DNA from 2 places in the Acetobacterium wieringae genome. Region 2 is predicted to be linked to the other one. Evidence: riboswitches for the same ligand, from Rfam matches in the RefSeq annotation. Region 2 holds a riboswitch; the other holds the start of a gene.
What was found. Region 2 has a riboswitch for cobalamin ahead of cobK (precorrin-6A reductase). Riboswitches for the same ligand answer to the same signal wherever they lie in the genome.

Region 1: it holds a riboswitch for cobalamin, as region 2 does, so the genes downstream of both, nikA (nickel ABC transporter substrate-binding protein) here and cobK (precorrin-6A reductase) in region 2, are expected to answer to the same signal.

What each region holds. Positions count from the first base shown of each region.
Region 1 is NZ_CP097897.1:9,149-25,123, forward strand. It holds gene CHL1_RS00045 (MATE family efflux transporter) at 1-1,298, shown strand, start outside; gene CHL1_RS00050 (class I SAM-dependent methyltransferase) at 1,530-2,288, shown strand; gene CHL1_RS00055 (M14 family metallopeptidase) at 2,421-3,401, shown strand; gene CHL1_RS00060 (LysR family transcriptional regulator) at 3,486-4,427, shown strand; gene nikB (nickel ABC transporter permease) at 4,542-5,480, shown strand; gene nikC (nickel transporter permease) at 5,480-6,361, shown strand; gene CHL1_RS00075 (ABC transporter substrate-binding protein) at 6,358-7,914, shown strand; gene CHL1_RS00080 (ABC transporter ATP-binding protein) at 7,941-8,723, shown strand; gene CHL1_RS00085 (ABC transporter ATP-binding protein) at 8,727-9,482, shown strand; gene CHL1_RS00090 (metal-sensing transcriptional repressor) at 9,573-9,908, shown strand; cobalamin riboswitch at 10,098-10,289, shown strand; gene CHL1_RS00095 (hypothetical protein) at 10,247-10,402, shown strand; gene nikA (nickel ABC transporter substrate-binding protein) at 10,503-12,098, shown strand; gene opp1B (nickel/cobalt ABC transporter permease) at 12,139-13,065, shown strand; gene opp1C (nickel/cobalt ABC transporter permease) at 13,067-13,876, shown strand; gene CHL1_RS00115 (ABC transporter ATP-binding protein) at 13,956-14,789, shown strand; gene CHL1_RS00120 (ABC transporter ATP-binding protein) at 14,782-15,546, shown strand; gene CHL1_RS00125 (TMEM165/GDT1 family protein) at 15,812-15,975, shown strand, end outside.
Region 2 is NZ_CP097897.1:2,803,734-2,819,708, forward strand. It holds gene CHL1_RS13765 (IS110 family RNA-guided transposase) at 1-365, shown strand, start outside; gene cobK (precorrin-6A reductase) at 523-1,299, opposite strand; cobalamin riboswitch at 1,415-1,606, opposite strand; gene CHL1_RS13775 (4'-phosphopantetheinyl transferase family protein) at 1,681-2,292, opposite strand; gene CHL1_RS13780 (ferritin-like domain-containing protein) at 2,450-2,953, opposite strand; gene msrB (peptide-methionine (R)-S-oxide reductase MsrB) at 2,989-3,432, opposite strand; gene CHL1_RS13790 (thioredoxin domain-containing protein) at 3,490-5,550, opposite strand; gene CHL1_RS13795 (ABC transporter permease) at 5,616-7,304, opposite strand; gene CHL1_RS13800 (ABC transporter ATP-binding protein) at 7,312-8,025, opposite strand; gene CHL1_RS13805 (4Fe-4S binding protein) at 8,244-9,107, shown strand; gene CHL1_RS13810 (ABC-2 transporter permease) at 9,229-9,849, opposite strand; gene CHL1_RS13815 (ABC transporter ATP-binding protein) at 9,849-10,706, opposite strand; gene CHL1_RS13820 (GntR family transcriptional regulator) at 10,708-11,082, opposite strand; gene CHL1_RS13825 (M48 family metallopeptidase) at 11,195-11,875, opposite strand; partial or broken gene CHL1_RS18550 (SbcC/MukB-like Walker B domain-containing protein) at 11,902-12,416, opposite strand; partial or broken gene CHL1_RS18555 (AAA family ATPase) at 14,766-15,416, opposite strand; gene CHL1_RS13840 (exonuclease SbcCD subunit D) at 15,413-15,975, opposite strand, start outside.

The DNA.
Region 1 (15,975 bases), 920 kb from region 2:
TATTGGGAACCAGCTTTATTCAGCAACTTTACAATACCGTTGATCTGATCTACGTGGGTAATTTTTTGGGTAAGGAAGCAGCCGCTGCAGTCGGTGCCAGTACCTTATTTGTCACCTGTCTGGTTGGCTTTTTTTCGGGGATGTCGGTCGGTTCCAGTGCGGTGACCGCTTATGTATTTGGCAGTGGTAAGAGACGTGAATTAAAAAAGGTGATTCATACCACCGTCGGGTTGGCTTTTATCTGTGGTCTGATCATGATGGTGATCGGTCTGATCGGGGCACCCTATTTTCTTAAGATGATTAATACGCCAGATGAGATCATGGGTATGGCGGTCTCCTATGTCCGGGTATACTTTATCAGCATTATTGCAGTGGTCACCTACAACATGGCTTCGGGAATTATCCGGGCCTTGGGCGATTCAAAAACCACCATGCATATCCAATTGATTGGCGGTCTGGTTAATGTAGTGATGGATGCGGTTTTTATTTTCCTCTTTAAAAATGGTGTGGTCGGCGTTGCTCTGGCGACCCTGTTTTCACAGTCGGTGGCCGCCGGGTTGGCGCTTCTTTACCTGATGCGTCTGGAGCCGGAATCCCGGCTGGAGTGGAAAAAGATCCGGGTCGATGTCCAGTTGTTAAGCAATATTTTAAAAATTGGCGTTCCCAGTGGTCTGCAGGCCTTGGTTATTACAGTATCCAATGTTTTTATCCAATTTCATGTCAATAGTTTGGGGGTTGATGCGATAGCGGCCTTTACGGCATATTTTAAAGTTGAGCTCTTAATCTACCTGCCAATACTAGCCTTTGGTCAGGCGATTTCAACCTTTACCAGTCAAAATCTGGGAGCCAGTGAATATGAACGGGTTAAAAAAGGCACCCGGGTCTGTTTGGCCATGGGGATCGGGGTCACTGCCCTTATGAGCGCCCTGGTACTGGCTTTTGGCCGTCAGGCCTTCAGCGCCATCAATAGTGATCCGGGGGTCCTTGATTTGGGGGTTCAGATTATTTCGGTGACGGTACCGTTTTATTTTGTTTACCTGATTCTGGAAGTGCTGGGTGGCACCATTCGCGGAGCCGGTAAAGCGGTGCCCCCGATGGTGATTATTTTAACCAATATCTGTGTATTGCGGACCGTGCTGCTGTTTATGATTATGGCATCCAATCAGAGTATTACCGGGATTGCCATGACCTATCCGATTACCTGGGCATCCACGGCATTGGGAATGGCGATCTATTATTTTAAAGGCGACTGGATGGGTGAATTTAAAAGACTTAAGGCCCTGGAGGGTTTTGAATAAACCATAAAATACAAATTTTTTCTTTCTAAAATTACTATTCTGTAAAATTTGAAGAGGTTTGTCTTAGTTCCCAAAAGAATAGTCCTTGACAGAACAAGAAGATTATGAGAAAATACGGCTAAATTAAATACACGTATATACAAGAAAGTCATGAAGACTCATTTCGATCAGAAGATCGGCTTGTTTCTTTATGGCTTTTTTAATTGTATCAGGCAAAAAAGGGGAATAATAATGGAAAACATTCTTGAAAAAGTGGAAAATTATTGGGATAAACGTTCAGAAGGTTATTCTGAGGTCAATGTGGCGGAGCTGAACAGCTACAAAATGGATGTCTGGAAAGAACTGATCAATCGTCATAAGCCAGCCGTGATTGGCCGTAAGCTTAAAGTTTTGGATATCGGCACAGGCCCGGGTTTTTTTGCCATTACCATGGCCTCCTGCGGTTATGATGTAACAGCGGTTGACTACACCGATGCGATGCTTCATAAGGCTAAACAAAATGCTGGTTATTACCGGAATCAAATCAATTTTATGCAGATGGATGCTCACCACCTAAGCTTTGAAGACAATTGTTTTGATCTGATTGTTACCCGGAACCTGACCTGGAATCTGGAACGTCCCGACGACGCCTATAAAGAATGGCATCGGGTACTGGCTCCCGGCGGACGGATCCTGAATTTTGATGCCAACTGGTATCTCCATCTTTATGATGGAGAAAAACGACAGGAATACTTTAACGATCGGATTAAATCGGAAGAAGCGGGGGTTAATGACCACTATGTCAATACCGATACTAAAGCGATGGAAGAAATTGCCATGAATCTGCCGCTGAGCCGAACCATGCGGCCCCAGTGGGATGCCGCGGTTTTGATTAATACCGGTTTTAATAAGGTCATGGTTGAGCAGGGGATTGGTGCGGTAGTCTGGGATCAGGAAGAACAGATAAATTATGCGTCCACCCCGATGTTTATGATTTTTGCCGAAAAATAAATTGCGCTAAAATAAACTGGTGAGGCCGTAATTCCCAGAACGGAATTACGGTCTCGTTTTTAGATTAGATATTTTAAAAAGCTAAAAATGAGTTTATAAAGTATTTTTTATTTGACAAAAGGAGGAAGGCACTTGGAAGTAGTAATTAATAATCTGGTGGCAAAAAAGGGAACAAAGGTTTCCGGCTACGTGGCGGTTCCCCAAACGGAGCTTAAAATGCCGGTGACCATTATTAATGGCCAAAGTACCGGAAAAACCGTGCTGATTACCGGCGGAGTCCATAACGCCGAATATACTGGCATTGAAACGGCGATTCGTCTGGCTCAGGAAATCACACCAGAAGCAGTAGCTGGCTGCCTGATCATCATTCATCCGGTCAATATCAGCGGCTTTGAAAACCGGACGATGAGTGTGGTGGCCGAGGATGGAAAAAATCTTAACCGGATTTTTCCGGGTGATCCGGACGGCACAACCGGCGATAAGCTGGCGGCTTTTTTAACAGAAATGTTTTTTAAAAAGGCCGATCGCTTTATTGACCTTCATGCTGGGGATGGTTATGAGTCGCTGACCCCTTACGTTTATTATGTGGGTGCGGCCAAAGAGGCAGTCGTCAGTGAGGCTGAGGCCATGGCCGCGGCGGTACTAGTGCCCTATCGGGTTAAATCCTATCTGGCCACCAGCGGCGCCTATAATTATGCCGGTTCGATGGGGATTCCCGGTATTCTGATTGAACGGGGCGACGAGGCCCGTTGGTCTGAAGATGAGATTAAAAAATATCAGGAAGATGTTAAAAATGTATTGCGCTATCTAAAGGTTTTGGCTGAGCCGATGCGCTCGCCTGCAAGCAAACAGTTGGAGGTAGTGGATGTCGTTTATGAAGAGGCCGAAGTCACGGGATGCTGGTACCCCAATAAAAAAGCCGGTGAGTTGTTTTTAAAAGGCGAGAACCTGGGGATGATCAAAGACTATTTTGGCAAGGTGCTGCAAACCTGCATCGCTAAATATGATGGGATCGTTCTGTATCAGGTCAGTTCGCTGACCATTTTAAAAAAGAGCCCGATGATTGCCTATGGAAAAATAAAAAATGACGGGCATCATGCAAACGGGAAATAAAAAAAATAAAATGTGATGACAATTGATTTTAGCAGAAGGATGGTTTTTTAAATGAAGGATAATCACTTCAAAAAGGTGTGTGATATGATTGAACTTAAGCAACTGAAATATTTTGTGGTCTGTGCCGATGTGGGATCATTCAGTAAAGCTGCCGAAATCCTTTATACGACCCAACCCAATGTCAGCAAGGCGATCAAGGCGCTGGAAGAACATCTCGGATTTAGCCTCTTTCATCGCAAAAGTCGGGGGATTCTATTGTCATCCCGGGGGAAACACGTCTATGAGTATGCCTGCAAAGCTATTGAGAACATCGAAATGCTGGCTTCTTTTTCGCAGACGGACCGGATTGAGCAATTGCAGATCGCCAGTAATCCCAGTGCCTGGATGGCTAAGGTATTTGCCGATTTTTATAATCGCTTTCACGTCAAACAATTGCATTTTCAGCTTTATAGCGCCTCGGTGGCAGAAATCATCAAGCGGGTGGCCGGTTATCAGGACGAACTGGGTTTTGTCTATGTGATGGACAGTCAGAATACCGCCTTTCAGTATATCTTGACCAGAAACCACCTGGAATTTGTGGAGCTTAAAAAAACCCAGGTGGTCTTGTATCTGGGTCAGAAACACCCGCTCTATCAGGCCCGAGAGATCAGTGAAGCAGAACTGAAGAAGCTTAAGTTGGTGCAGTGCTATGAAGACGAATTTGATCTCAATAATTACTGGAAAATAACCAATCCACAAGGAAAAGATATGCCCGCCCTGGAGAGTGTGGTGGTGACCAATAGTGATTGTGTTATGCAGCAGCTGCTGCAAACCACTGATCTGGCGAATATCAGCAGTGGTTATCTTACCGATGATGTGGATGAGAAGGAGCTCAACGGTATTCCTCTATTCGAAAAGGAGAATGTGGTGATGTTTGGTTATATCCATAGGCGGCAAGAAGAACACAGTGAATGGGGAAAGCGGTTTCTGGAATTTATTATGGCAAATCTGGAATCGGGGGATCCCGTGAAAGGCCAAATGGAATAAGAAGGTATGCTAAATTGGAATGGCGGAATAACCCCCCATGGAGGTTGTAACGCCATTTTTTAAGTGATAAAATTTTACCGGTAAACGTGTTAATGTGAGAAAGGTTTTGTGTCAATGAAAAAATACGTTGGAAAACGTCTATTACAATTAATTCCGATTATTCTGGGCATCACCCTGTTGTCCTTCACCCTGATGCAGTCAGCCGCCGGGGATGCTGTGGATGCCCTATACGACAACGCCAGTGGCGGCGTATCGGAAGAAGTCAAGGCCGAGAAAAGGCATGAACTGGGGCTCGATCAACCCTTTATTATTCAGTATACCAGCTGGCTGGGTGGGGTATTAACCGGCGATATGGGCGTTTCCTATATTTCCAATAAACCGGTTTTTGAAACCTTTGTGTCAAAATTGCCAGCGACGATTTATCTGACACTGACCTCAATAATACTTACCGTGCTGATTTCGATTCCCTTTGGGGTTTTAGCGGCCGTCCGGCATAATCGTTTCACCGATTATCTGATCCGCTTTTTCAGTTTTATCGGCAATGCCTTACCGGGTTTTTTCGTCTCGCTGCTGCTGATCTATTTTCTGGCCTTACAGCTCAAGCTGTTTCCGGTTATGGGCAATGGCAGTTTAAAGAGCATCGTTTTGCCGACGCTGACTCTGGCGATAGCCATGTCGGCCAAATACACCCGCCAGGTTCGCACCACGGTACTGGAAGAACTCAATAAGGACTATGTCATCGGGGCCCGGGCCAGGGGGATCAGGGAGCCAGTGGTGCTTTTTGCCAGTGTACTGAAAACTGCGATGCTGACCATTGTCACCCTGATGGCGCTGTCAATTGGTTCCTTACTGGGTGGTACGGCAATTGTTGAATCCATCTTTATGTGGGATGGCGTCGGGAAGCTGGCGGTGGATTCGATTATGATGCGGGATTACCCGATGATCCAGGCCTATGTCATCTGGATGGCGATTATTTATGTGGGCGTTAATCTGGTGACCGATATCATTTATCATTATCTGGATCCCCGGATTCGATTGGAACAGGAGGCCTGATGGAAGTAACAGAGCGTACAGCGATTCGGGTCAGAACCCGGAAAATTAAAGAAAATCACACGATGACGAAATTCTATCTTTTTCTGACCTTGGTAATAATTTTATTGCTGGTGGCAGCCCTGGCACCCCAGATTGTTCCCTATGATCCCTATGCTCAGGATCTGATGCAGGCCTTGCAGCCCCCCAGTCCGGAGCATCCGCTGGGGACGGATCGCTATGGCCGGGATATGTTGTCCCGGGTGATAATGGGGGGACAAACCACTATTTATTCGGCACTGCTACTGGTAGCGATCATCACCGGATTTGGAACCCTGGTGGGGCTATTCTGCGGGTATCAGGGTGGTAAAATCGACTCGTTTATCATGCGGGTTTCAGATGTCTTTCTGGCGTTTCCGGGAATGGTTTTTGCCATTGCCGTGGCTGGTATCTTAGGTGGTGGACTGATCAATGCGGTGGTGGCGCTGGCTTGTATTTCCTGGCCTAAATTTGCCCGGTTGGCCAGAGGGCAGGTGCTGGCCATTAAAAATATGCCTTATATCGCCGCCGCCAGGCTTAGTGGTTCCGGTTCGATCAAAATTATTTTTAAGCATATTTTACCGAATATTATTGGCCCGATTCTGGTAACGGCCACCCTTGATATTGGAACCATGATGATGGAACTGGCGGGATTGTCCTTTCTGGGTTTAGGGGCAATGCCCCCAATTGCCGAGTGGGGTTCAATGATGAGTGAAGGGCGCAGTATGCTGCAGACATCGCCATGGGTAATTTTAGCACCCGGTTGTGCTATTTTTATATCAGTAACATTATTTAATTTACTGGGGGATACGGTCAGAGATGTCCTGGATCCCAAGACTAATAAGAGAAAAAAGGAGAAAAAATGAAAGTAAAAAGTAAAATTCTGGCAGTCCTGCTGACCACCACACTGGTTGGCGGGATGTTGACTGGCTGTGCCGGTTCGACCAGCACCAAAAGTGCGGAAGAAAAGGTATTTAATTATGGAACCGTAGCCTATAGTGTCGGTAATTCAAATGTGGGAATGAATCCACATGAATCCTACATCGGTTGGTCAACCCTGCGTTATGGGGTCGGTGAAACGCTCTTTAAGTTTAATGAGAAGATGGAGTTGGAGCCCTGGCTGGCCAAAGATTATGAACAGATTGATGACTATACCGTTAAAATCAATTTACGGGATGACGTTACCTTCTCCAATGGCAAGAAAATGACCGGAGAAGCGGTTAAAGCCTGCTTTGATAACTTGATTGCCGTTCATGATCGGGCCCCCAAAGATTTACAGATTAAGTCAATCACCGCCGACGGACAAAGCATCACGATCGTATCAGATAATAAGGTACCGGCATTGGTAAATTACCTCTGTGACCCCTATGGCTGCATCATCGATATGGAGGCTGGGGTAACGGCGGATAAAAACGTCGTTGGAACAGGACCTTATGTGGCCAAAAATATCACTGAGACCGAAATCAATCTGGAAGCCAACAATGACTATTGGGGTGGAAAGCCAAAGGTTGGAAAGGTAAATATCAAGAGTATTGTCGATGGCGATACCTTAACCATGGCTCTGCAAAGTGGCGAAATTGATGCGGCCCAGGGTCTGCCTTATGCCAGTCTGGAACTGTTTCAAAATAATGATGACTTTACCATCAGTTCCACCAACACTTCCCGGGTTTACCAGGCTGCTCTAAACTATGATTCAGCGGTGATTAAAGACGATGCCGTTCGTAAAGCCATGGCCATGAGCATGGATAAGGACGGTTTTACCACGGTGCTGTTAAAGGGCAATGGAACGCCAGCAGTCGGTCCCTTCCCGGCTAACTTTACATTTGGCGGCGATGTGGTTAAGGACACCGGTTATGACATCGACGGCGCCAAAAAAGTGCTGGAAGCAGCAGGCTGGATTGATTCTGATGGTGATGGGATACGGGAAAAAAATGGCCAGAAATTATCGATCAAGTGGCTGACCTACACCTCCCGTCAGGAGTTGCCGCTACTGGCCGAATCGGTTCAGGCCACCTATAAACAAGCCGGGATTGATGTACAGGTCAACGCCACCGATTCCTACAAGGATTTCCTGAAAGCCGGCGATTATGATGTTTTTGCCAACGCCTTTGTAACTGCGCCCACCGGAGATCCCCAGTATTATTTCACCACCCATGTGGTTGATAATTCTGACTACAACCGGGGACATTACCATAGCGACAAGGTGGAAGCCCTGGTTGCCCAGCTGCGAAGCGAATTTGACACCGAAAAACGGGCAACGCTGGCGGTTTCAATTGCCCAGCAAGTTCTTGATGACAATGCTTATATCTACGCCTCTCATTTAAAAATGTCTTTTGTGATGAAAAAGGGGGTAACCGGCTTTACCGCTCACCCATCAGACTATTATGAAATCACAGCCGATCTGGACATTAACGAATAAGTCGTCCCGATCAGAAGAGAGGGTTTATGCAACAACCATTACTGGAATTTCAAAACGTTGAAATATCCTATGACGGCGAGCCGACGGTTTGGGGGTTTAACTTAAAAATGCAAGCAGGCGAGATCCTCGGGATTGTCGGCGAGTCCGGCAGCGGCAAAAGCACCCTGATCAAGGCGGCCATGGGTCTTCTGGGCCCGGATGGATTGGTCAATCGGGGCGAGATCGTATATAAGGGGAAGCCGGTTCTTGATCTTGATGATGAAGCATTGCGGATGCTGCGGGGACCAGAAATGGGGATGATTTTTCAAAATTGTGGCAGTGCCCTGTGTCCAATCCGGACCATTGGCGAGCAGCTTTATGAAACCATGGCCCAGCATGGCGTCAGTGACCGCCGGCTGGTTCGGGAAAAAGCCACAGCTCTGTTTAAGAAGATTCATTTATATGACACTGAGCGGATTTTAAAGAGCTATCCCTTTGAATTATCCGGCGGGATGAATCAACGGGTCGGGATTGTCATGGCAATGCTGCTGGAACCGGAGCTGCTCTTTGCCGATGAGCCGACCTCGGCGCTGGACGTCACCGTCCAGGCCCAGGTGGTCCGGGAACTGATGGCGATGCGGGAAGCATTTGGAACCGGAATTGTGGTGGTGACCCATAATATTGGGGTGGTGTCATTTATGGCCGATACCGTGGCGGTGATGTGCAAGGGTAAGCTGGTTGAATATGGCAAAGCCCGGGAGGTGATTGATCATCCCCAGCAGGATTACACCCGCCAGCTGATTGCGGCCATGCCCCGGATAAAAAGGTGAGACATGAACAGGATTTTAGCAGTCAGCAATTTAAAAAAAACCTATACCAAAGGAAAAACCACCATTTGTGCGGTTGATGAGATTAGCTTCCATGTCGAAAAAGGCGAATGTCTGGCCCTGGTGGGCGAAAGCGGCAGCGGTAAAAGCACGGTTGCCAAGCTGATCACCGGACTGGAATCGTTGGATGGCGGTGAGATTGTTCTGGATGGCAAAACACTTAAAAACCCTAAGGGAAAAGAACTGAAACGGCTTTACCATCTGGTTCAGATGGTCTTTCAGATGCCGGTGGATTCCTTTAATCCCCGGATTCGGCTGGGGGAAAGTGTCATGGAAGGGCTGATCAATCAGGGTATGGGGCGTCGGGAGGCTAAAAATAAAGCCATTGACTATCTGGAAATCTGCGGCCTTGGCCCGGAATTTGTTAGCCGTTATCCCAGTGAGGTCAGCGGTGGCGAGTGTCAGCGGGCCTCAATTGCCCGGGCACTTGCCCGGCAACCCCAACTGCTCATCTGTGATGAAGCGACCAGCGCCCTGGATGTAACCGTCCAGTCTCAGATTATGGCACTCCTAACACAATTGCGAAAAGATCAGGGGATGTCGCAACTGATGATCTGTCATGATCTGGCCCTGGTGCAGCAATGCTGCGACCGGGTGCTGGTAATGCATCAGGGGCGGGTGGTGGAAGCCGGTACCCCGGATGAGGTGATTGCCAATCCCCGGGAAGCCTATACAAAAAAACTGATCGATTCGATTCTGTAAAATATGAAAGGGCATCTCCCCTTGGGTGGTGTCCTTTTTCTATATCTGTTATAATGGGTTAAACAGATATAGAAAATGAGGTGAACGGAGATGCATAAACATCAGGAAGAATGGAATGATGCCGGACATGATAGTAGCCACGGCGGAGATCACCATCATCATCATGAACATACCCAAACCAAATCCGTGTTGAATCGCCTTTCCCGGGCTGCGGGTCATCTTGAATCGGTGAAAAAAATGGTCGAATCGGGAAGAGACTGTACCGAGGTGCTGATCCAGTTGTCGGCGGTGAAGTCAGCCATTAATAACGTCGGTAAAATAATTTTACAGGATCATATTGAGCATTGTATCGTTGATGCGGTGGAAAATAACGACGAAAAGGCTTTGGAAGAACTCAGAAAAGCAATTGACCGCTTTATGAAATAATGGCTGTGGCTAAAAACCGGGTAAAACGCGACTGGCATGGAACGATATTCCAAAACAGAATATCATTTCCACAAAAGAGACTTGCATAGGTGGTTTAAGCATGTTAAAATGGCAAACAGAAACAATGAAAGACACCTGATTGTGGCATTGTTTCTGTTTTTTAGTGTTTTTTAAAACACCGACAACGAATTAAATATTAATAAAACAGGTGCCGGCAGTAACGAAGGGTTACAGGCCGGTGAAAAGGGAAGAGGGGTGAAAGTCCCCCGCGGTCCCGCCGCTGTAAAAGAAGAGTTCCTCCAGGAATGCCACCAGAAATGGGAAGGCAGGAGGTAATGTTGACGCTTGAGCCAGAAGACCTGCCTGCTTTAATTACTCAGACTCTACGTGCGATAGAGGAGGTGTTTTTTTTTGCAGGCTTTTTGCGACCTCGCTATCTTTTTGGAGATGGTGAGGTTTTTTTATGGAAAAAAGCATCAATATTGCCACAGTGAAGTCTTACATTGTGATAGAGCGGGGTTTCTTTACCAGAATGTGCAATGGTAAAAGCCGAGCAAATCAAATAAATAAGTATTTTTTGAGGAGAAAAAGAAAATGAAATTAAAAAAGGGTTTAGCGGTGGTAATGACTGCCGTGTTGTGTGCCGGAATGTTTGCCGGTTGCTCAGGAGCGTCCGCTAAAAGTGATGTGTCGACTAAAGAAGCGTTAAATTATGCCTGCACCAAGGATATTCGGGATATCAACCCGCATTTGTACTCGGGTGAAATGTCAGCCCAGAACATGGTGTTTGAAGGCCTGACCAAGAATGAAGGCGGAGAAGTGAAGCCAGCTCTGGCTGAAAGCTGGGAAATTTCAGCAGATGGACTGGAATACACCTTTCATTTAAGAAAAGGGGTCACCTTTACCGATGGTGCGCCGTTTAATGCTGCCGCAGTCAAGCTGAACATGGATGCCATTCTTGGTAATGCGGAACGCCATTCCTGGCTGGACATGGTTAATGAGATTAAAGAAAATGTGGTGGTCGATGACCACACCTTCAAACTGGTCTTAAAGCATCCCTACTATCCAACCCTGGTGGAGTTGGGACTGACACGACCCTTCCGCTTTATTTCGCCCAACTGTTTTGTCAATGGCACCACCAAAGAAGGGGTTAGCGGCTATATCGGGACCGGCCCCTGGGTCTTATCGGAGCATGTCGACAATCAGTATGCCACCTTTACGCAGAATGAAACTTATTGGGGTGACAAAACTAAAATTAAAACCATTAACTGGAAGGTCATGCCAGATTCCCAGACGATCCTGTTAGCTTTGCAAAACGGCGAGGTCGATTTACTTTTCGGAGCCGATGGTGATCAGGTTGATCTAGATTCCTATAAGAAGTTGGAAGATGAAGGAGCCTACAAAACCTATATAAGTGAGCCGGTCGCTTCACGAGCGATTCTTATCAATAGTAATTCACCGATTACCAAAGATATTAAAGTTCGAGAAGCCATTGAATATGCCGTAAACAAGGAAAACATCATTCAGGGAATTTTAAATAACTCGGAGGATCAGGCCGATACGCTACTGTCTAAAGATGTTCCCTACTGTGATATCGATTTTAAAACCATCGCCTATAATCAGGAAAAAGCCCAACAGCTGCTCGATGAAGCCGGTTGGAAACCAGGAAGTGATGGGGTTCGGGAAAAGGATGGTCAGAAATGTGAGATTACCCTTTCCTATAATTCCAAGAACGCCCAGGAAGGTACCATTGCCACCTCCATTCAGGCCGATCTGGCAGCCGTAGGCATCAAGATGAATATTCTTGGGGAAGAAAAACAGGCCTTCCTGGATCGTCAGAAAACCGGGGATTTTGATCTGCAGTATTCGCTATCCTGGGGAACCCCTTATGATCCCCAATCCTATGTTTCATCATGGCGAATTCCCGCTCATGGAGATTATCAGGCTCAGGTTGGTCTGGAAAAAAAGCAGTGGCTGGATGAAACCATCACGAAGATTATGATCGAATCAGACGACAGCAAGCGGGCCGACATGTATAAAGAGGTACTGACCTATATTAATGATCAGTATGTCTATGTCCCGATTTCCTATTCAAAAACCAAGGCAGTGGGAATCAAGGGACTTGAAGGGGTAAGCTTTAACGATTCGCAATATGAAATCCCCTTCGAAAAAATGTACTTTTCCAATTAATCACCAATTTTGATTATCGAAAACAAAAGGGAGTAAGACCATGAAGCAATACTTCGTCAAAAGGCTCCTGTGGATGATTCCGATTTTGATCGGAATCTCCTTTTTTGCCTTTATACTGATTAATTTAAGCCCCAGTGATCCCGCTGAGGTGGCAATCCGGGTCAATGAGATCACCCCAACGGCTGAAAATGTCGCCCAGATGCGGGAGCAACTCGGTCTCGATGATCCCTTCTTAACCCGCTACGCTACCTGGCTGGGCAATGCCCTACAGGGTGATTTTGGTCACAGTTATGTCAATAATAAACCGGTAGCACAGGAAATTGCCAAGGCTCTGCCGCCAACGCTCTATCTGGCTGGGGTATCCTTATTGATCATTGTGGTTGTTTCAGTGGGGGTTGGGGTTTTATGTGCGGTAAAGGAAGATAGCCTTAGAGATAAGGCCTTACGGGGGATTGTCTTTGTGGGAACCGCTATCCCCGGTTTTTGGGCCGGGATACTCCTGATGTGGCTATTTGCCGTTAAGCTCAAGTGGTTGCCAACCAGCGGGATGACGGCTCCCGGTGCTGTCATTTTACCGGCAGTAACCCTGGCGCTGGGGTATATTTCCACCTATGTCCGGCTGATCCGCAACACTATGATTCAGAACAAGCGGGAAAATTATGTGCTGTATGGCCGGGTTCGGGGTCTATCAGAGAAGACCATCACCCGGCATGTTTTTAAAAACTCACTGCAAACTTCGCTAACCGCTTTGGGGATGTCAATTCCGAAGTTGATTGCTGGAACCGTGGTGATTGAAAATATTTTTGCCTGGCCGGGTATCGGTAGGCTTTGTGTGACCGCTATTTTTAATCGGGACTTTCCGATGATTCAAGCCTATGTCCTGATTATGGCGGTGTTGTTTGTTTTTTGTAATTTACTGGTCGATATGGGATCGGTCTGGATTGATCCCCGCAGAAGGGAGGCCTGAGATGGTCGGTTTTTTTAAACGTTTCCGTAAAGATAGCCTGGCAATGTCTGTCAGCTTTTTTCTGGGGACGGTGATTCTGCTAGCTGTTCTGGCACCCCTGGTTGCGCCCTATGATCCGACTGCCCAGAACATTATCAATAAATTTCAGGGGCCGTCGCTGGCTCATTGGTTTGGAACCGATCAACTGGGTCGGGACGTCTTTTCCCGGATTTTATATGGTGGCCGGGTCACCATTCTGGTCTCGCTCATGACCATGGCGGTAACGATTTTAATCGGCACGGTGCTGGGGGTGCTTGCCGGTTATTTCCGGGGCCGGCTTGATGATGTGATAATGCGGATTTGTGATATCATGCTGTCTTTTCCCAGTGAGGTGCTGATTCTGGCCATTGTGGGAATCCTCGGAACCGGAATCGCCAATATTGTTCTGGCCACGGTGATTGCCAAATGGGCCTGGTATGTGCGGATGATCCGGGCAATCATCATTCAGTTTATGGATAGTAACTATATCCGATTTGCCAAGGTATCCGGCTGTTCAACCGGACACATCATCAGAAAACATCTGTTGGTTGGAGCGCTGGGGGAGATTGCGGTGCTGGCGACACTGGATACCGCAGGAACAATTCTCAATATATCAGCCCTGTCCTTTCTGGGACTGGGGGTGCAGCCGCCCACCGCCGAGTGGGGGATGATGCTCAACGAAGCCAAAAATGTGATGACCACCAATCCTGGCCAGATGCTGGCGCCGGGCGTGGCGATTTTTATGGTGGTGGCAGCCTTTAATTTTTGGGTGACAGTATTCAGGAAGCGATGAATCCCAAGATCGACAAGGTCTTTAAAACCAGGCGATCATTGTTTGGGGCGATGTTTGGGCGCAAAAAGGCGGTGATCGAATGAGTGTAATTCTTGAGGTGAATAATTTGCGGGTAACTGATTCGCGGGATCAGGATGAAATCATTCATGATATCAGTTTTTCAGTGGCCAAAAACTCTTGTCTGGGAATTGTCGGGGAAAGTGGCAGTGGTAAATCGATGATCACCCGGGCCCTGTTGGGAATCACCAACCCCTGGTTAAAACACCAGGGAAAGGCCGTTTTTAAAACGTCCGGTGAAGCCATTGATTTGCTCAGACAAAACGAAGATACCCTGCGGGAAATCCGCGGAAAACAGATTGCCATGATTCTCCAGGATGCCATGTCGGCCTTTGATCCGATCACCAGAATCGGCGATCAGATGGCCGAAACCTTTGTCGAGAATAAGGGGCTAACAAAAAAGCAGAGTATGAACCTGGCGAAAGAGGCCCTGGCGGTGATGAATATTCGGGAACCGGATCAGGTAATAAAAAAGTATTCCCACCAATTATCCGGCGGGATGCTGCAGCGTTGCATGATTGCCACCGCCCTGGCAATGGAGCCGGAGTTGATTATTGCCGATGAGCCGACCACCGCCCTGGATTCGATTAATCAGGGACAGGTTGTGGAGGAGTTTTTAATCATCCGCCAGAAAATTGGCACCGCCCTGATTTTTATTTCCCATGATCTGGGGGTGGTTAAGCATCTTTCCGATCAACTACTGGTGATGAAAGATGGGGTAGCGGTGGAATATGGCGACGCTGTTGACATTTTTAAAAATCCCCGGCATGCTTACACCCGATATCTGATTGATACCCGACTGGAATTGACACACGCTTTTCAGCGGGCGATGAAAAAAGGAGACCACCATGGCTAATCTGCTGGAAATAAAGGATTTGGAAAAAAGCTATCTGCAGGTAGGAACAAATTTTAAGGGAGCCCGGAATAAAATCCTCAATGGTGTTAATTTAAGCATCACTGCTGGCTCCTGTGTTGGCCTGATTGGTGAAAGCGGCAGTGGCAAAAGCACCCTGGCCCGGCTGGTGATGGGGCTGGAAAAGCCGGAGAAAGGCAGTATTTTATTTGAAGGGCTGCCAGTCAGACAGTGGCTTAAAAATAATAAGGGAAAAATGTCGGTGGTATTCCAGGATTATACCGCTTCGGTCAATCCCCGCTACACCGTAACAGAAACTATTGCTGAACCGCTTTGTGCCAGTGGTGCAGAAAAAGATTTGGATTGGCACATTGAGCAACTGCTGGTGAGGGTAGGGCTGGAGCCAGAGGTCAAAAACCGTTACCCCCATGAACTCAGCGGTGGGCAGCTGCAACGGGTCTGTATTGCCCGAGCCATTGCCACGAAACCCCGCTTTATTGTGCTGGATGAAGCCATCAGTTCACTGGATGTATCGGTTCAGGCCCAGATTTTAAAGCTGCTTCATCAACTGCGGGTAGAGATGAACATCACCTATCTCTTTGTGGCCCACGATCTGCAGGCGGTGGCCCATCTTTGTGATAAGATTGCTTTTTTGTATCAGGGGCAAATTGTCGAAGAAGTAGAAAGTGGGGAATTGGCCCGGGTCAACAATCACTATGCCAGAGCTTTGCTGGCATCGGTTATTCCGTTTGAGGTTTAGATAAAACCGGAACGCCTGCGTAAAAAATAGCATTAAAAAGGCGTTCCGGTTTATATATTGACAAAAGCAGGGATATTGTTGTAAAATAACACTGTTAAAAGGGAGTAGTTGTTATACAAAGTCAACATACTGGTGACGATGGTCGCCTGGCTTTGTAGCCGATTCCGGTAACGAGACTTTTAGCATAGTCCATTTTGTGGTGGGTTATGCTAGGAGTCTTTTTATTTTGGGATGCTTTCAAATTACAAAACAGGAAGGAATACAAATGTACACAGGATTTATTGCTTTTTTAGTAGCGGTAGGAGCCGTGGTGCTGGCTGAAATGGGAGATAAAACCCAGTTGTTGGCGATGGCCTTTGCTACCAAGTATCAGGCCGGGAAGGTGATGCTCGGAGTCTTTATTGCCACCGTCTTTAACCACGCCCTGGC
Region 2 (15,975 bases):
TGAAAGGTGTTGGATCATCTCTTGGCCCTCAGTTGATTGCTGAAATCGGCGATGTTACACGGTTTACACATAAGGGTGCTCTTACTGCCTTTGCAGGCGTTGATCCAGGTGTTAACCAGTCTGGAACCTATGAACAAAAAAGTGTCCATACTTCCAAACGAGGTTCTTCGTCTTTGCGTAAAACGCTATTTCAGGTCATGGATGCTCTTATCAAAACCAAGCCACAAGATGATGCTGTTTATCAGTTTCTCGACAAGAAACGTGCTCAGGGTAAACCTTACTATGTTTACATGACTGCAGGCGCTAATAAGTTTCTGCGTATCTACTATGGTAGAGTAAAAGAATACCTGCTGTCTCTTTCGTAACACTTACCACAGATTTCCTAATCTTCAGACCAACGATATTTGCTGGTCTTTTTGTCGTGCTTATTTCTTGAATATACTTTTTTTTACAAAGCTCTCAATTTCCTATTGACTTTTTATTTGCAGGCTTTTTTTGTATGATTGCTGTCTATTTCCAGCGCTACTTAACCGTATCAATACGATCGATACATTTAATCAACGCATCAACCGAACTGAATTTATTACTGCACTGCTCTTCAATGCGATCAACAAGAATGATCTTCATTCCCAGCTTTTTAGCGGCGTTGATCTTATCCACGACGCCACCCATGTTGCCGCTTTCTTTGGTCACCAACACCTCTGCCTGGCAGTATTTAAAGAGTTCCATGTTCAGGGCTTCGTTATAGGGCCCTTTGATGGCAATGATGTTTTTGGGGCTGAACCCCAGGCTTTCACATTTACTTAAAACCTTCCAGTCCGGCAGCACCCGCAGATAGACCCGCTTTGAATAGTCCGGAATTCTTTTGAAAATATCAATTCTATTACTGCCCAAAGTCAACAGAATGTTTCCTTGGCAGTTCATCAGAACATCACAGGCTTCCCCATAGCTCTTAACAACGGTAATATCCGGATCATCTTCGTATTTTACCCGCTCCCGTTCATAACGAATATAGGGCAGATTTTCAAATTTGCAGACATTGATGGCATTTCGGGTTATTTCTGACGAAAAGGGATTGGCCGCATCAACTAAACAGGTTGGTTTTAGGGTTCTAATCAAATGGGTAATGTGATCTTTATTGAGTTTTCCCTGATAAATATCCAGATTCTTAAATTCCTCCAACATCCCGGCACCCAGACGGGTCGTAACGGTTACGGCCGTGTCATGGTTATTTTCTAATAGTCTCGCAATTACAGTCTTGGCATCGGTTGTCCCGGCTATTACTAATACTTTTGACATCTTCCTCCATCACTCTCATTTATATTTTTGCACAAAAAAACCTCATTATCTCTAAACAAGACAATGAGGCCGCAAAAATGCGCACAAAAATAAACCTCCTCCATCTCTCGTAGAGTTTGAGATACACAAACAGGCAGGTCTTCTGGCTTGAGCGTCAACATTGCCTCCTGCCTTCCCATTTCTGGTGGCATTCCTGGAGAAACTCGTCTCTTACAGCGGCGGGACCGCGGGGGATTTTCACCCTCTTCCCTTTTCACCGGCTTATAATACATTGATTACAGCCGACACCTGTTTATTTATTTAATTCTTATATTTTTCTTAATTCAATAGTACTATATCAAATTTTTCCAGTTTTGTCACGTATTTTTTATCCCAGCGATTTTACGCTCTGAATCGTTCCGTTCTTAAACCCAGCTCGGCCAATGACATTCCGGCGATGGAAAACACATAGGCTTCATCAGGGTCAACCAATGTGATGGCTTCTGAATCGATGGACTCAATTGTTTTTAAATCATCCCTCAGACCGGCCCCTGTTTTTTTCATCAAACTTTCTTTTTTAGTCCAGATTTTCGTAAAAGCCAGGGCCTTGTTATCGCTTTTATTAATCAATTTTAATTCCTGCTCGTTACAGACATATTCAGCCAGCTGGCCATCATAGGCCGCCACGGTTTCAATATCGACCCCGACATCACTGGTATGAATGGCACAGATTACTCCATTTTTACAATGGCTGAGATTAAAGTGGATCTGGGGATAGTCGCTTAAATATGGCTTGCCCTTGGCCGAATAACAAAAGCGAAGCTTTTCCGAAATACCATATTCATTTTTTAACCCGTAATTCAGCAAAACATAGCCCAATACCGACAATTTCTGATCAAGCTTTTGCCGATACGCTGTTGCCTTTTGCTGCCGTTCGTCAGGAAGCAACATCAGACTGCGTTTAAAAAGTTCATCTGAAAATTCTTCCATTTGATCAAATAAATAAACTGCCATTTATACTCCTTCACTTTTAACTTTAATAGTAGCACTATCTTAACAATTTTTTTCGTTCTTGACTATTTTTTTCATAAGTAAAGGGCTAAACCATTCTTCAAATGAAGGTAGTCCAGCCCATTTATTTTTTAATACCGTTAATCTGAAATGATTTATTTTAGTATTCTTCCCGGACTCCAAATTCGGCGTCTTCCACCCATTCTTCCGGACGTTCGACCAGGGTAATCAGATTATCAAAGATTTTATAATGATTCTCTTCCTGCTTGACCAGGTAACCAAACAGTTTTTTAGTTTGTTCATCTGCTGATTCCTGATAAAATTTCTGATAGAGTTCGATGCTGTCCTTTTCCATTTGCAGAGCCATCCGATAGACATCCAGCTGATTGGGGATTTTTTCGAATTTGTTTTTAAAATCACCCCGGTCTTTAAAAACATTGTTGGTATCTACCAATGCTTCATTATCAGCTAAATCGTAACTTATTTTTGCCAGCTCATTTTTTAGCAATACGGCGTGACCATTTTCGTCCTCGGCCAATAATAAAAACACCGCATTTAACGGATTGTCCTGATTATTTTTTGCTTGTTCACGGTAATATGCTTCGCCGTCACGTTCCATCTTAATTGCAAATTCAATACTATTCATTTCTTCACCTCTCATCATTTATTAACCTCGTCCTTTGACGATCTTATACTAAACTACTCAAGCAAATTTAAATAAGCGCCATAACCCTGGGCTTCCATTTCCTCGGCTGGAATAAAACGCAGCGCCGCACTGTTAATGCAGTAGCGCAAGCCTCCGGTGGTGATCGGACCATCCTCAAAGACGTGACCCAGGTGGGCGTCACCAGTGACGCTACGAACCTCAGTCCGCTTCATCCGCAGGCTGGTGTCACTGAGTTCTTTGATCACATTGGGATCGATCGGTTTGGAAAAACTGGGCCAGCCACAGCCCGATTCAAATTTATCGCTGGATGAAAAAAGTGGTTCGCCAGTGGTGATATCCACATAAATTCCTTTGCGGTATTCATTGTAGTATTCATTCTGAAACGGTGGTTCGGTGGCATTTTTCTGAGTCACCGCATATTGATCCGGGGTCAAGGTCTTTAATAAGGTCTCCTGATCCTTCTTTTGATAGTTCATTATCGTTCCTGCCTTTCTCGTGATGCTTCTGTTCTACCCCATTTTTCTTGATCTTAATCAGTCTTTTATAATTTTAAGAAAGCTTTCAAGATCATTCACCGGTTGCTCGCAACGATAGTTTTTACAAATATAGGCAGTCGGTTCGCCATGAATCATCTGCTGATTAACGGCAAACTCATTGATCTTTTTGAGATCGGTTTCGCTTTTATTAAACAGTACCACCGAAAACGGCAGAAACTGCTGATTTAAGTGACGGTTCATTTCACGAATCGTCGCATCGGTCTCATAGCCAGCAAAAACCACCTCAGTAGTAGGCTGTTCATGGAATAATTTGGCACAGAGCATCATCGTACTGGCCATCGGTGCCTGATTGAGGTTTCCGGCAAAATAGCCAAATATCCCGTTGACAATATCGATGTATTTCTGCTCTCCGGTTATTTTGCCCAGCTTCAGCAGACAATAAGCAGCCAGGGCGTTTCCCGATGGCTTGGCATTGTCGTATACTTCCTTGGGCCGGGCAATCAGTTGCTCAGTATCATTGCCGTAGAGAAAAAAGCCAGCAGTGCCAAATTCATCGCCAAAGAGGTTGATCATATCCACCGCCCGGACAATCGCTTTTTCAAGATACTCGGTTTTAAAACTGGCCTGATACAATTCCAGATACCCCCAGATGACACTGGCATAATCATCCAGATAGCCGAGAATTTTGGACTCTCCCTTGCGGTACCGGGCGTAGAGCCGGCCACTCAGCCGGGCCATGTTGTTTTCAATAAAGGCCATGGCCTCTTCCGCCTGTCGGACATAGACGGTTTTGTTAAAGATCCGTCCCGCCATCGCCAGAGCGGCAATCATCAGCCCATTCCAGGAGGTTAGGATCTTATCATCTTTATGGGGATGCACCCGCTTTTCCCGCTGAGAAAAGAGATCGGCTGTCATCTCATCGAGCGCTTTTTCCAACTCGGGATTAGCTTCAATCAGATCGAGATCAGTATCGATCATATTAACAATGTTCTTGCCCTCAAAATTACCTTTTTTTGACATCGGATAAAACTTAAAAAAGACCTCGGCCCGCTTCTGGCCCAGTATTTTTTCCACCTTATCCATCGACCAGACATAAAATTTGCCTTCTTCCCCTTCCGAGTCGGCATCTTGCGCGCAATAGAAGGCCCCTTCCGGGGAACGCAGATCGCGGTTGACATAGGTAATGGTTTTTTCGGCAATTTTTTTGTAGAGTATGTTGCCAGTAGCCTGGTAGGTTTCAGCATAAACCATAATCAGCAGGGCATTGTCGTAGAGCATCTTTTCAAAGTGGGGAACCAGCCACTGTTCATCGGTTGAATAGCGGGAAAACCCAAAACCGATATGATCAAAGATCCCGCCTTTATACATTTGCTGCAGGGTTTTTTCCACCATTACCAGGGCATCGGGCTGCTTAAAGGCCTGATAGCAGCGCAACAGGTAAAAAAGATGATGGGGGGCGGGGAATTTGGGAGCCTTGCCAAAACCACCATAGCGGTCATCAAAGCTTTCATCAAAAAAATCATAGGCATCAAAAAAGATCGTTCGCTTTAGTTCCTCTTCCCCTTTTCGCACCTCCAGATTATTGAGCAGTCCGGTCATCCGATTGGCAGAATCAATAATGTCTTCATTATTTTTTCGCCACTGGCTTTCAATACCCAACAATACATCAATCAAGCCAGGGTTTCCAAGCCGAGAGTATTTGGGCAGATAGGTGGTGGCATAAAAAGGTTTGCGGTCAGCGGTCAGAAAAACATTAAGGGGCCAACCGCCCTGACCGGTACTGACCTGGGCAAAGGTCATATATATCTGATCAATGTCTGGCCGCTCTTCCCGATCGACCTTGATGCTGATAAAATATTTGTTCAGGATTTCGGCCACGGCTTCATCCTCAAAGGATTCTTTTTCCATCACATGACACCAGTGACAGGTGCTGTAGCCAATTGAAAGGAAAACCGGTTTGTCCTGTCGCTTGGCCAGATTAAAGGCCTCGTCCGACCAGGGATACCAGTTTACCGGATTATAGGCATGCTGTAATAAATAAGGACTCATTTCATGAACAAGTCGGTTTGCTTTCTTCTTTACGTCGTCAAGAGCCATTGTGTCAACTCCTTTTTATAGTTTTCGTTACTTGCTATTATGCCCCTTAACCATTAACCTGGGCTTTAATTACCTTCAAAATTCAAAAATTCCGCTTCCAGGCGACGGCTGATCACCTGGTAAAAAACCACACTGAGAATTGCGCTGATCAGGGCAAATACTCCGTAACCCAAAATTGGATTGACAAAATACCCCAGCAAACCACTGATCCCAATTAACAGCCCGGTATAGGCCATCCCCACAAAAAGCGTGATCACCACATTCATATTGTTTTTAATGGCCTTTTGGGGGTTATCCCAATTGAGCAGCGGTCGGTTCATGTCCATAAATAATCCAAACAACAAAATCGGCAGTGACCCCAGTATCCCCAGAACGATGGTTATCACAAGGGTGGACAAGGGTAAGGGGAAAATGAATTGCACCGCAATGATGGTAAAGACGATCCCCAGGCTTTGAATAAACATCGCCACCCCGGTTCGCCCCACAATCTGATCTCTGGCAGTCACCGGAATCATCCGGGTCAGCCAGGAGGCTTTTCCTTCCCGGGAAAAGGTCGAGGCGGTAGTGGCTGAGGTACCTCCAAAAAAGATAAAAAAGGCAATCAGTAAAAAGTTGATCAAAATCGGCATGGCTCTGAAAAATTCCTGCATCCCCTGTAAATCTTCCGGGGGAATTTCAATAAATGAAACACTGAGGAGAATGCAAAGCGGCGCAATAATCACCACGCTGACATTATTAAAAAAGTATACCGGGGTCCGCAACAATAGCCGCAAATCCATGGTAAATATTGCCATCGCTCCGTGACTCTTTTTCCCCAGCACTTTGCTGCGCTGGGCCCCGCTTAATGGTTTACCCTTTTTGATTATTTTGCCGCTGACAATGCTCTTAAGATAAACCCGATTGCCGACTGTAACCATCAGAGCACAGGATAACAGCGTGATTCCCAGCAGTGTTGCAACCCAGCCCAACGACATCAGGGTGATTTTATTAAGCGCCCAGGCCATTAAAAAACTAGTCGGCATCAGGTAGCCGATGCTGTTCAATAAGCCTTCATTATTGGTCAGAATCGTATTCATCAACAGCTGAAAATCCGCCTCATCACCGCTTCCCAATTGGCTGGTAAACCAGATCTGAACCGTGAAAATGACGGCAATCCCGATAAAGACAAAAACAATCTGCAGCATATCCTTGCGTACTTTGAGGGAAGCCGATTGCATAATCAGCATGATCACGGCGGTCATTAATGAGAGCGGCAGCACCGGGACAGTTAAAAAAACCAAAAACGACAGCAGCCCATAAAGCAGCCCCATGCCCTGACCGACACCATAAATAATCAAAATCGGAATAAAAATAAAGGCCGCAAAAATATATTCAAACACCAGAATGCTTAAGAATTTTGCAATGATCAGTTTTCGTTGACTGATTGGCAGCGGGATCAGTTCTTCAATGTTATCAGAGAAATAGAATTCTGAAAGAATGTACATGACCCCAAAAACAAGGATCAGCACCGTTGCCATAATATAACCAATGCTTAAAAAAACCGAGGTCTGATTAATCAGTGTCAGTCCAAAATAGGTGGCCGACATGAGTGAAACATACATAAAAAAGGCCGGGATCAACGCTACTGGCACAATAATCAGGGTAAATAACTGTTTGTAAAATTCTTTTTTATTAAACTTCTGATTGTAGAAGAACAACGAAAATCCCAATGATTCGTTGATAAATAATTTGGTTAACGAGATAATTTCTTTCATTATTCGGTCAACTCCAAAAAATATTCTCAAGTGACTCCTGACTCCCGGCTTTTTCACGAATTTCAGCCATGGTGCCCACCTCAATGAGCTTGCCCTTCTTAATAATGGCAATCCGGTCACAAATTTTTTCGGCCACATCCAATACATGGGTGGAAAAGAAAACCGATCGGCCCCGGTCGCAATGTTCCCGCATGATTTTTTTAAGCTCAAAGGATGCTTTGGGATCCAAACCGACCATTGGTTCGTCCAGAATAAAAACCTGCGGATCATGAATCAGTGCTCCCACCAGGGCCAGCTTCTGCTTCATCCCATGGGAAAAGGATCCAATCGGATCATTGACAGCATTTTTGATTTCAAAAATATCCAGATATCGTTCAATCCGTTCCTGTCGGTCAGAAGCGGGCACCTGATAAACGTCGGCCATGAATTTTAGATACTCAATGCCCTTAATCTTTTCAAACAGCTCTGGACTATCGGGTACATAGCTGAACTGTTTTTTTGCTCCCAAAATGTCCGTCTGATTATCGATGCCGTTGATCCTTATCTTCCCGCTGTTGGGTGCCAGCAAACTGACAATCATTTTGATGGTAGTGGTTTTTCCCGCTCCATTGGGCCCGACAAATCCGAAAATTTCTCCAGGATGTACTTCAAAGCTGACATCATCGACAGCTTTTTCGTTTTTATTGCCATAGGTTTTTGAGATATGTTCAAGTATCAGCATAGTCGCTCCTTTTTTCTTGGTGATTCTGTTTATTTTAACACAACTCTAGCCGTTTGCGACGATAAAATTTAATATTGTTTTTAGAAATAAGGCATACAATAGAGACAATACATATCAGCATTCAAAACGGATAACTGGTCGGCGGCGAAAAATTTTTTTCATTTGCGACCACTTATTTTTTTGAATTGCCTCACACCTTTAGGAAAGCAGGTAATTGCGTGATCACAAAAAACGAAATTGCAGAATTGAAAGCCCAGGGGATCTTAGCCCAGCAACAGGAAGGATATTTTTCGATTCGGGTTTTAAGCCGGGCCGGAAATTTGACCTCAGCTGAATTAAAGACCCTGGCCGAAATTGCCGAAACATACGGCCGGGGCTATCTGGGCGAAACCACTCGCTTAGCCATTGAAATTCCCTGGATCTCTTATGAAAACCTGGATGCCGTTAAATCTGCCCTCACTGCCGGTGGACTGGTTTTCGGCGGCACCGGAAAAAAAGTCCGGCCCCTGGTAGCCTGTAAGGGCACGGTTTGTCAGCATGGCCTTTATGACACCCAGAAACTGTGCGGCATCTGCCATGACCAATTTTTTGGCCGGGATCTTCATGCTAAAACAAAAATCACCTTTGTGGGCTGCCCCAACAATTGTGCCAAGGCCAACACCAATGATATCGGCCTGGTAGGACAGGCTTACATCCAGTTTGATTGGGATGCCTGCCTGAACTGCGGTAAATGCACCAAAGTCTGTCGAACCCAGTCGCTGACAATGCTCAATCAAAAACTACTTTGGAATGAACGCCAGTGCGTTAATTGTGGAAAATGCGCCCAGGCCTGCACCACTGGTGCCATCACCGAGGAGGTTCGCGGCATTGCCGTCTATCTGGGTGGCCGAATGGGTCGGGGGTACCGGTTTGGTGACCGTTTAACCGACCTTTATGCAGCCGAAGAGATTCCCAATCTGATTGATAAAATTCTGGAAACCTATCTGGAGCTCGGTAAAGACGGGGAACGGATTTGTGGCGTACTCGACCGAATCGGGATCAGTGCCTTCGAAGATGCCTTGCAGGAACGGCTGGAAGACTAATTACCGAACGTTTACAAAATGATACCGAACATACAAAAGGGCTGATTTCTCAGCCCCCTTTTTGTTTTCAATACGCACCTTAAATCAATTCGTTAAGTGGTGTCTTTCAAAATGGTTCTTTCTAAAACTCTTTTTTTGTATAAATCTTAAGTGAGATCAGATAAGAAAGGATCACACCAGCGACAGAAAGGCCGATTAACAAGAATAAATAAATCCACGGATTTCCGGTGGTTGGCAGGGGGACATTGAACTGTTCCAGCAATAGAATCAGGGCCGTTGGAATCAGGGCACAGAGAAAGAGCATCAATCGAGCTTTTTCAGTGCCAAATTTATAAATCAAGGGAATAATCACCGAACCAAAGATTAAGGCCACCAGATAGATTACCCCAACAATAGCCAGGATTTCCAGATCAAAGCTTTTGCCCATGATAATGTTGCCAACTATTCCAACAGTCAGTGACAAAACCGCCCCCAGGGTGTTTAAGATGACCATCACCAGATATTTACTGAGCACCATTTCGGCTCGGGTCAACGGCATGGTTAACGCATAGGCGTCCCACTTGGCCAGATCATCATAGCTAATCGTGGTCACTACCATCATCGCAAACATCAATATAATCATCCCAAAGATAAAACCATTTCCTTGAGGCAAGAAAACAACGGCGAAAAAGACCATCATCACACCCAACATTTTAAATGTGCTTTTTAAGTTAAGCAGATCTTTTAAGATCAGTCCCTTCATTATTGTTGCCCCCTTACATAAAATAACATAATTTCTTCAATGGTTACCCCATCCACAACCGCCTCCGGATATTTTTTACGGATAGCCGCCTTATCTGTCACCAGCACCTCAAAACTGAACTGATTCTTGCGATAACGGATAAACTCACTGCCCTCGAGTTTGCGGAAGTCTGCTTCGCCGCATTTCAAAATCCCCATTTGGGAAAGCAGGGTCTCTTTTTCTTCGTCAAGCAGAATTTCGCCCTGGTGAATAAAGACAATATAGTCCGCAATCTTATCAAGATCACTGGTAATATGTGACGATATCAAAATGGCATGTTTTTCATCCTGGATAAATTCCATAAAAACATCAAGAATTTCCTCCCGGACAATCGGATCCAGTCCGCTGGTGGCTTCGTCCAGAATCAGCAACTCCGCTTCGTGGGACAACGCCACGGCAATCTGCAGCTTCATTTTCATCCCCCGGGAAAATTCTTTGATGATTTTATTATCTGGCAGCTTGAATTCTTTCAGATAGTGCTGAAACATTTGCTGATTCCAGTTTTTATAGATACTCTTCATCATTTTTGAAATATCACCGGTCTTTAAATTGTCGTGAAAGTTGCACCCGTCCATCACAACCCCGACAGACTCTTTGATTTTTTTCTCATCGGTTAAGCTATCCATGCCCAGTAGCTCGATGGTTCCCTCATCGCGACTAACCAGATTCAGGATCGCTTTAATGGTCGTGGTTTTACCAGCGCCATTCTCACCGATAAAGCCGACAATACTGCCTCTGGGCACTTTAAAACTGACATCTTTGAGTTGAAAATCCTGATAGTTTTTGTTTAAATTTCTAATTTCAATGGCATTCGTCATGTTATTCTCCCTTATACAATAGTTCTAACAATTCACTGAGTTCGGCCCAGGAAATATCGCTGCTTCTGGCAATATCCACCGCTTTCTGCAAAAACTCCTCGGCCAGCCGCAGTTGCTCTTCCCGGATAAATGATAAATTCTGGTTGGCCACAAAACTGCCTTTACCGGTGACGGTTTCAATAAAGCCATCCCGTTCCAGATCCGAGTAGGCCCGCTTGGTGGTAATCACACTGATTCGTAGCTCCTTGGCCAGAAAGCGCATACTTGGCAAGGTGTCCCCGGGACTCAGTTCACCGCTGATAATCATCTTCTTGATTTGCTGGGCAATCTGTTCATAAATCGGTTTGTCACTGGAATTGCTAATGACAATATTCAACTTACCACCTCATTTCGCTTGTCTTAGTGTATATATACTATATATACACTATAAACTCTTTTCCCTTACCTGTCAAGTTTTTAATCAAAAAAAATAAGCGAGATGATCTCGCTTATTCCCAGCACTGAACGCTTAGTTTTTTCTGGAGGAGTTTCAGCTTTTCCCGTTCCGATTTGTAATTGGGGAGTACCTGCTCAACGATTCGCCAGAAGTTGGGGGAATGATTCATTTCAATCAGATGGGCCAGCTCGTGGACGACCACATAGCGAATGGTGGCCTCTTCGGCCATCACCAGATACCAGGAAAAATTGAGATTACCGGCTCTGGAGCAGGAACCCCAACGAGTGCGGGCACCGTTTATTTTGACAGCCTTGGGCTCTAATCCCATATGTTTGGCCAGATCTTTTACCATATCGCCGAGCACCTTTTTTGCCAGCGTTCGGTAGACACCCACCAGACTGGTTCTTAATTCCTCGGCCGACATCTGGGCATAAGCATAAAAGTGCTGGCCATCAAAACCGAAAGCTGGTTTTTCGACTGGCTCCAGAGGAAATTCGTGGCCCAGGAATAGGAGCTTGGCCCCAAACCGCAATGCAAAATTCTCCCGCTCTGTCACCTGTTGGGCCACCGCCCCGTGGTGGGTGTCAATCCAATGTTGGTGCTGGGCTACAAAATCCGCTACGACCTTCTGCGGGGTTCCATTGGGAACCCGCACCTCAATTTCAGCGTTCTTAGTGATATAGAGTCCCATCGTTTTTCGTTTTGAATACTTGATTGTATAATCCCTTGTCATTGTTGTCCTTTTATATTTTAATCCATTTATTTTTCAATTCGCACCTTGCTGCCACCAACTCCGGCTTCGCCGGGGGTAATCAGCAATTTAACCGGCATCCGGTTCTTGATCGATTCCACATGGCTGATGATCCCCACCTTCAGGCGATCGTTATGCAGCATTTCGATGGAATTCATCACCACCTCCAGGGCATCTTCATGTAGCGAACCAAAACCCTCATCGAGAAAGAAAAATTCCAGCGGGGCCCGTCCTTTTAACTGGATTTCGGCGGACAGCGCCAGCGCCAATGCTAATGAGGCCAGAAAGGTTTCCCCACCGGACAGGGTTGAGGCGTCCCGAGGCACTGGCCGCCATTTTTGTAGTCCCGGATAATGAATTTCCCCTCATCGTCAGCTTCCAGTCCGTAATTACCGTTGCTGATCTCAGTGAGCCGTTTGGATGCCGCAATGGAGATGTACTTAAGTCGGGAAACGGCCACAAATTCGACAAATCGCTTGCCCGAAAACAATTTTTCCAGATCAGCTATCAGGCCCAGCCGGTGATCCACCTGTTCCTTTTGCTCTAAATAGTTCGCCAATTCAGCCAGTCGCTTTTCCAGCTCATCAACACTGGTTTTTAAGCGGATATCCAGAACTTTCTGTGTTTCGATATCTGCTTCCAGGCGCTGATGAACCGAGCAAATCTCAGCATAGGCGACATCGGTCATTTCCCGGCCATTAATTTTCTGGTTCAGATCTTCCAGCCTGCCCGCTAATTTGGTGTGACTCTGACGATAACCCTCTATTTCCATTTCCAGATTTTTAATGGTTTGATCCGGGATACAGGCGTTTAAAGCGGCGATCAAATCAAGAAAGCCATGCGCCATCAGTTGTTTTTTTAACCCTGCCGCGGTGATATCGTATTGGCTTTCCAGCGTTGTCAGATTTGCTTTTTGAATGGTTACCATTTCCTGTGTTTTCTCGTAGGCTTCCCGCGCCGCATCCAGCTTTGTTCTGGCCGTATTCCAGGCGTTTTCGATCCATTTTATATTACCTTGAAACTTATTTTTCAGTTCATCCAGCTCAGGCAATGGGTAGTCTTTTCCCAGTTTTTCCTCAATGGCACTTTTCTTTTCCTTAAACTGCTGAGCCTTTTGGCCGATCAGCAGCAAAAATTCCTGAACCTGTCGGTTGACCCCATGAATGACTTCACTCTGTTTTTCCAGCTGTTGCTGTTGGTCATTAACGGCCGTTTCCAGTTTTTCAAGATGATCCATCAATTCGCTGCGACGCTGATCGAGCTTTTTTATGGTTTCATTGGCGGCGTAAAAATCATAAGCTTTATTAACCTTGAGCTGCTTTCTTAATTCCGCCCCTTCTGTCTCCAGCTCTGCACAAGCTGTTTCTTTTTTGCTTTTAAGCACTTCCAATTCCCGGGTCTGAAGCAGTAGCGCTTCCCGACTTGCGTTTTTTTCTTTAAGATCCCCTTCCAGCTTCAGTAACTGGTTTTTGGCCTCCTGATTTCGGGCTTCCAGCTTTTTTAAACGTTCTTCCCAAACTTCCAGTTCCTGACTCCGCTTCGTATTGGCAGCCACCAGCAATTCCGGCTGTCCTTCGGGTATCGCTTCACCAAGACTGGCAATTTCAGTTTTTAGCTGCTTCTGATTTTCAACCAAGGTGGTGAAACTGCCGGTTAGCTGGGCAATTTCAGCAGTCAGTTCGCTTAATTCCTGCTCCTGTTGCTGGTGGGCTTTTTTTATCACCGCCTTGCGAATGGCGTCATCCGATTCATCCCGATCCTCGGCGAAAGGATGTTTTGTTGCGCCGCAAACCGGGCAGGGTTTTCCATCCTTTAACAATTCTCTTAGTTTAAGGCCGAAATTCTTGTTTTCCAGCTGGATCAGTTCTTCTTCCACTGCTGCCATCTTTTCTTTTAAAAGCTTTTCCGCCGCCTTTTTTGTCCCAATGGTCTGAATCAGGGCATCGATCTGACTTTCCAACGCAATCATACTTGCATTTGCCTGTTGTTGTTTAAGAAAAAGATTCTGGCAGTGAAGCGCCGCTTCCTTTTCCTTTCCGATACTATCCCAGCTCGCTGGCCGGGCCTTTTCGAGAGCAATAAGCTCCTGCTCAACAACTGCTTGCTCGGCTTCTTTTACCTGCTTCTGCGCTTCCAGGTTCTTCTCGCTTTCAAGCAATGTATTGATCTCAGTCTGGTTTTTATTAAGGCGTATTTGATCGTCCGCTATTTCATTTTTTAATCGGATTATTTCTTCGGTAACGGCCATCCCCCGGGTGATTTTTTGGCGATAGTCCGGTTCGATCCGACATTGTTTTTCTTCCCGTCGCTGGGCAATCAGTTGTTTTTTTTCTTTTTCCAGTTCTTCCTGCAACCTGGTCTTGTCATTTTCCAGGTTGATTTTTTGATGATTCGCCTCATCCATTTTTTTATTCATCTCACGAATTTCTTTATCCAGGGCCAGCTGAGCTTGTTTCCAGCCAATGGCATCATCCACCTTTTCCAGCTTGCTCTGAAATTTGAAGAGGTTTTCGGTTTTATAGGTATCGGTTTGATTAAAGCTTTTTTCACATGTCTCTTTTTCATCAAACAATTGGGACAGCTTTTCTTCGCTGTCAGCCAAGCTGCGCCGACCCCTTTCAACCTGGGTTTTTAGCGTTTCAAAGGCTTCCAGAAAGGGACGCACCTCTAATGCCTTTTTTCCCAGCCGCAGTTGCTGTTCCTTGCTTTTTATTTCAGCACTTCTCGCTTCCAGGTCCGTAAGTGCTGCTTTGGTATCTTTTTGCTCTGCCAGCAAGGCCATTAATTTTTTTGCTTCTAACAACTGGATATCGAGCGTATTAAACTTTTCCCGGTTTGTTTGAAGCTGGCGCTGATTTTCTTCATAACTGTGCTTTTTTTCGGCCAGCGCTTCCGGAGTAACACCCTCATAGGTATTCATGCTGCCGAGGATTTGGTTTTGCTTTTCCACTTCCCTGATCCGCTCGGACTTGAGCCGATTGGCAAGATCATCCCCATATTTGGACAAATTAAACAGCCGCTCCAGCATATCCCGGCGGGGCTTGCCCTCCAGCTTCAGAAAATCGCTGAATTTACCCTGGGGCAGCACCACGGTTCGGGTAAAATCGGTCAGACCCAGGCCAATGATTTCCTCGCAGGCATTGGTCACCTCGGTGGTTTTATCCGCCAACACCAGCGGCCCTTGCGGTCTTAATTCCAATAACTGGCATTTTCCCTGATTGATGCCTTCGTTTTTATTGCGCTTAAACTCCCGACTGACCTGATAGGTTTTTTCCTCCGCACCGTCGATGACAAACTCATAGACGACACTGGCCTTGTCGTCGTTGACATTGATGTAATTGGAGCTGTTGCGGGACAGCTTGCCATAAAGCGCCAGGGTAATGCCATCGAGAATCGTCGATTTACCGCTACCGGTAGGGCCAAAAATGCCAAAAATACCCGCCTCGGTCAGGGTTTCAAAATCAATTTGCTGTTCGTCCTGAAAACTGTTAATGCCTTTAATTTTTAGCCTTATCGGTCTCATTGTTTATCCTCCTCAACAACCAGCGACAGCAGCAGTTCCAGCACCTCATCATCGGCTTCGGTGCCCCGTTCCCGGCGGTAAAATTCTTTAAAGACATCGCCAAAGGATTTCTCTGTCAAGGCTTCCAGGCTAGCCTCAGTTTCTAAAGTGGTCAGCCGGGGGATTACTTCCAGAATATCATTCTTATGGGCCTTCATTTTTTTGATTTCATCTTCCCGGATATAATGATCCGTCTCAATTTCCAGATAAACCCAGCAGGATCGATCCGCATTGGCCGCGCATCGGGCGATGGCATCATCGACATTGTCACATTTCCAGACTTCGATGGGCTTGTATACTTTCAGATCTATTTCACTGATTTCATTTTTGACTGTAACGCCATTGCTAACAACAATTTCAGCGATTATGCATTTTTTCCCGTAGGCAATTTCCCGGCGGTTAAAATGAATCGGTGACCCGGCATAGCGGCCCCGGCCATTGGTACCGGGAATTACCTGTGGTTTATGAATGTGTCCCAATGCGATATAATGGGCTTTTTCGGGAAAGCACTGGCCATCGA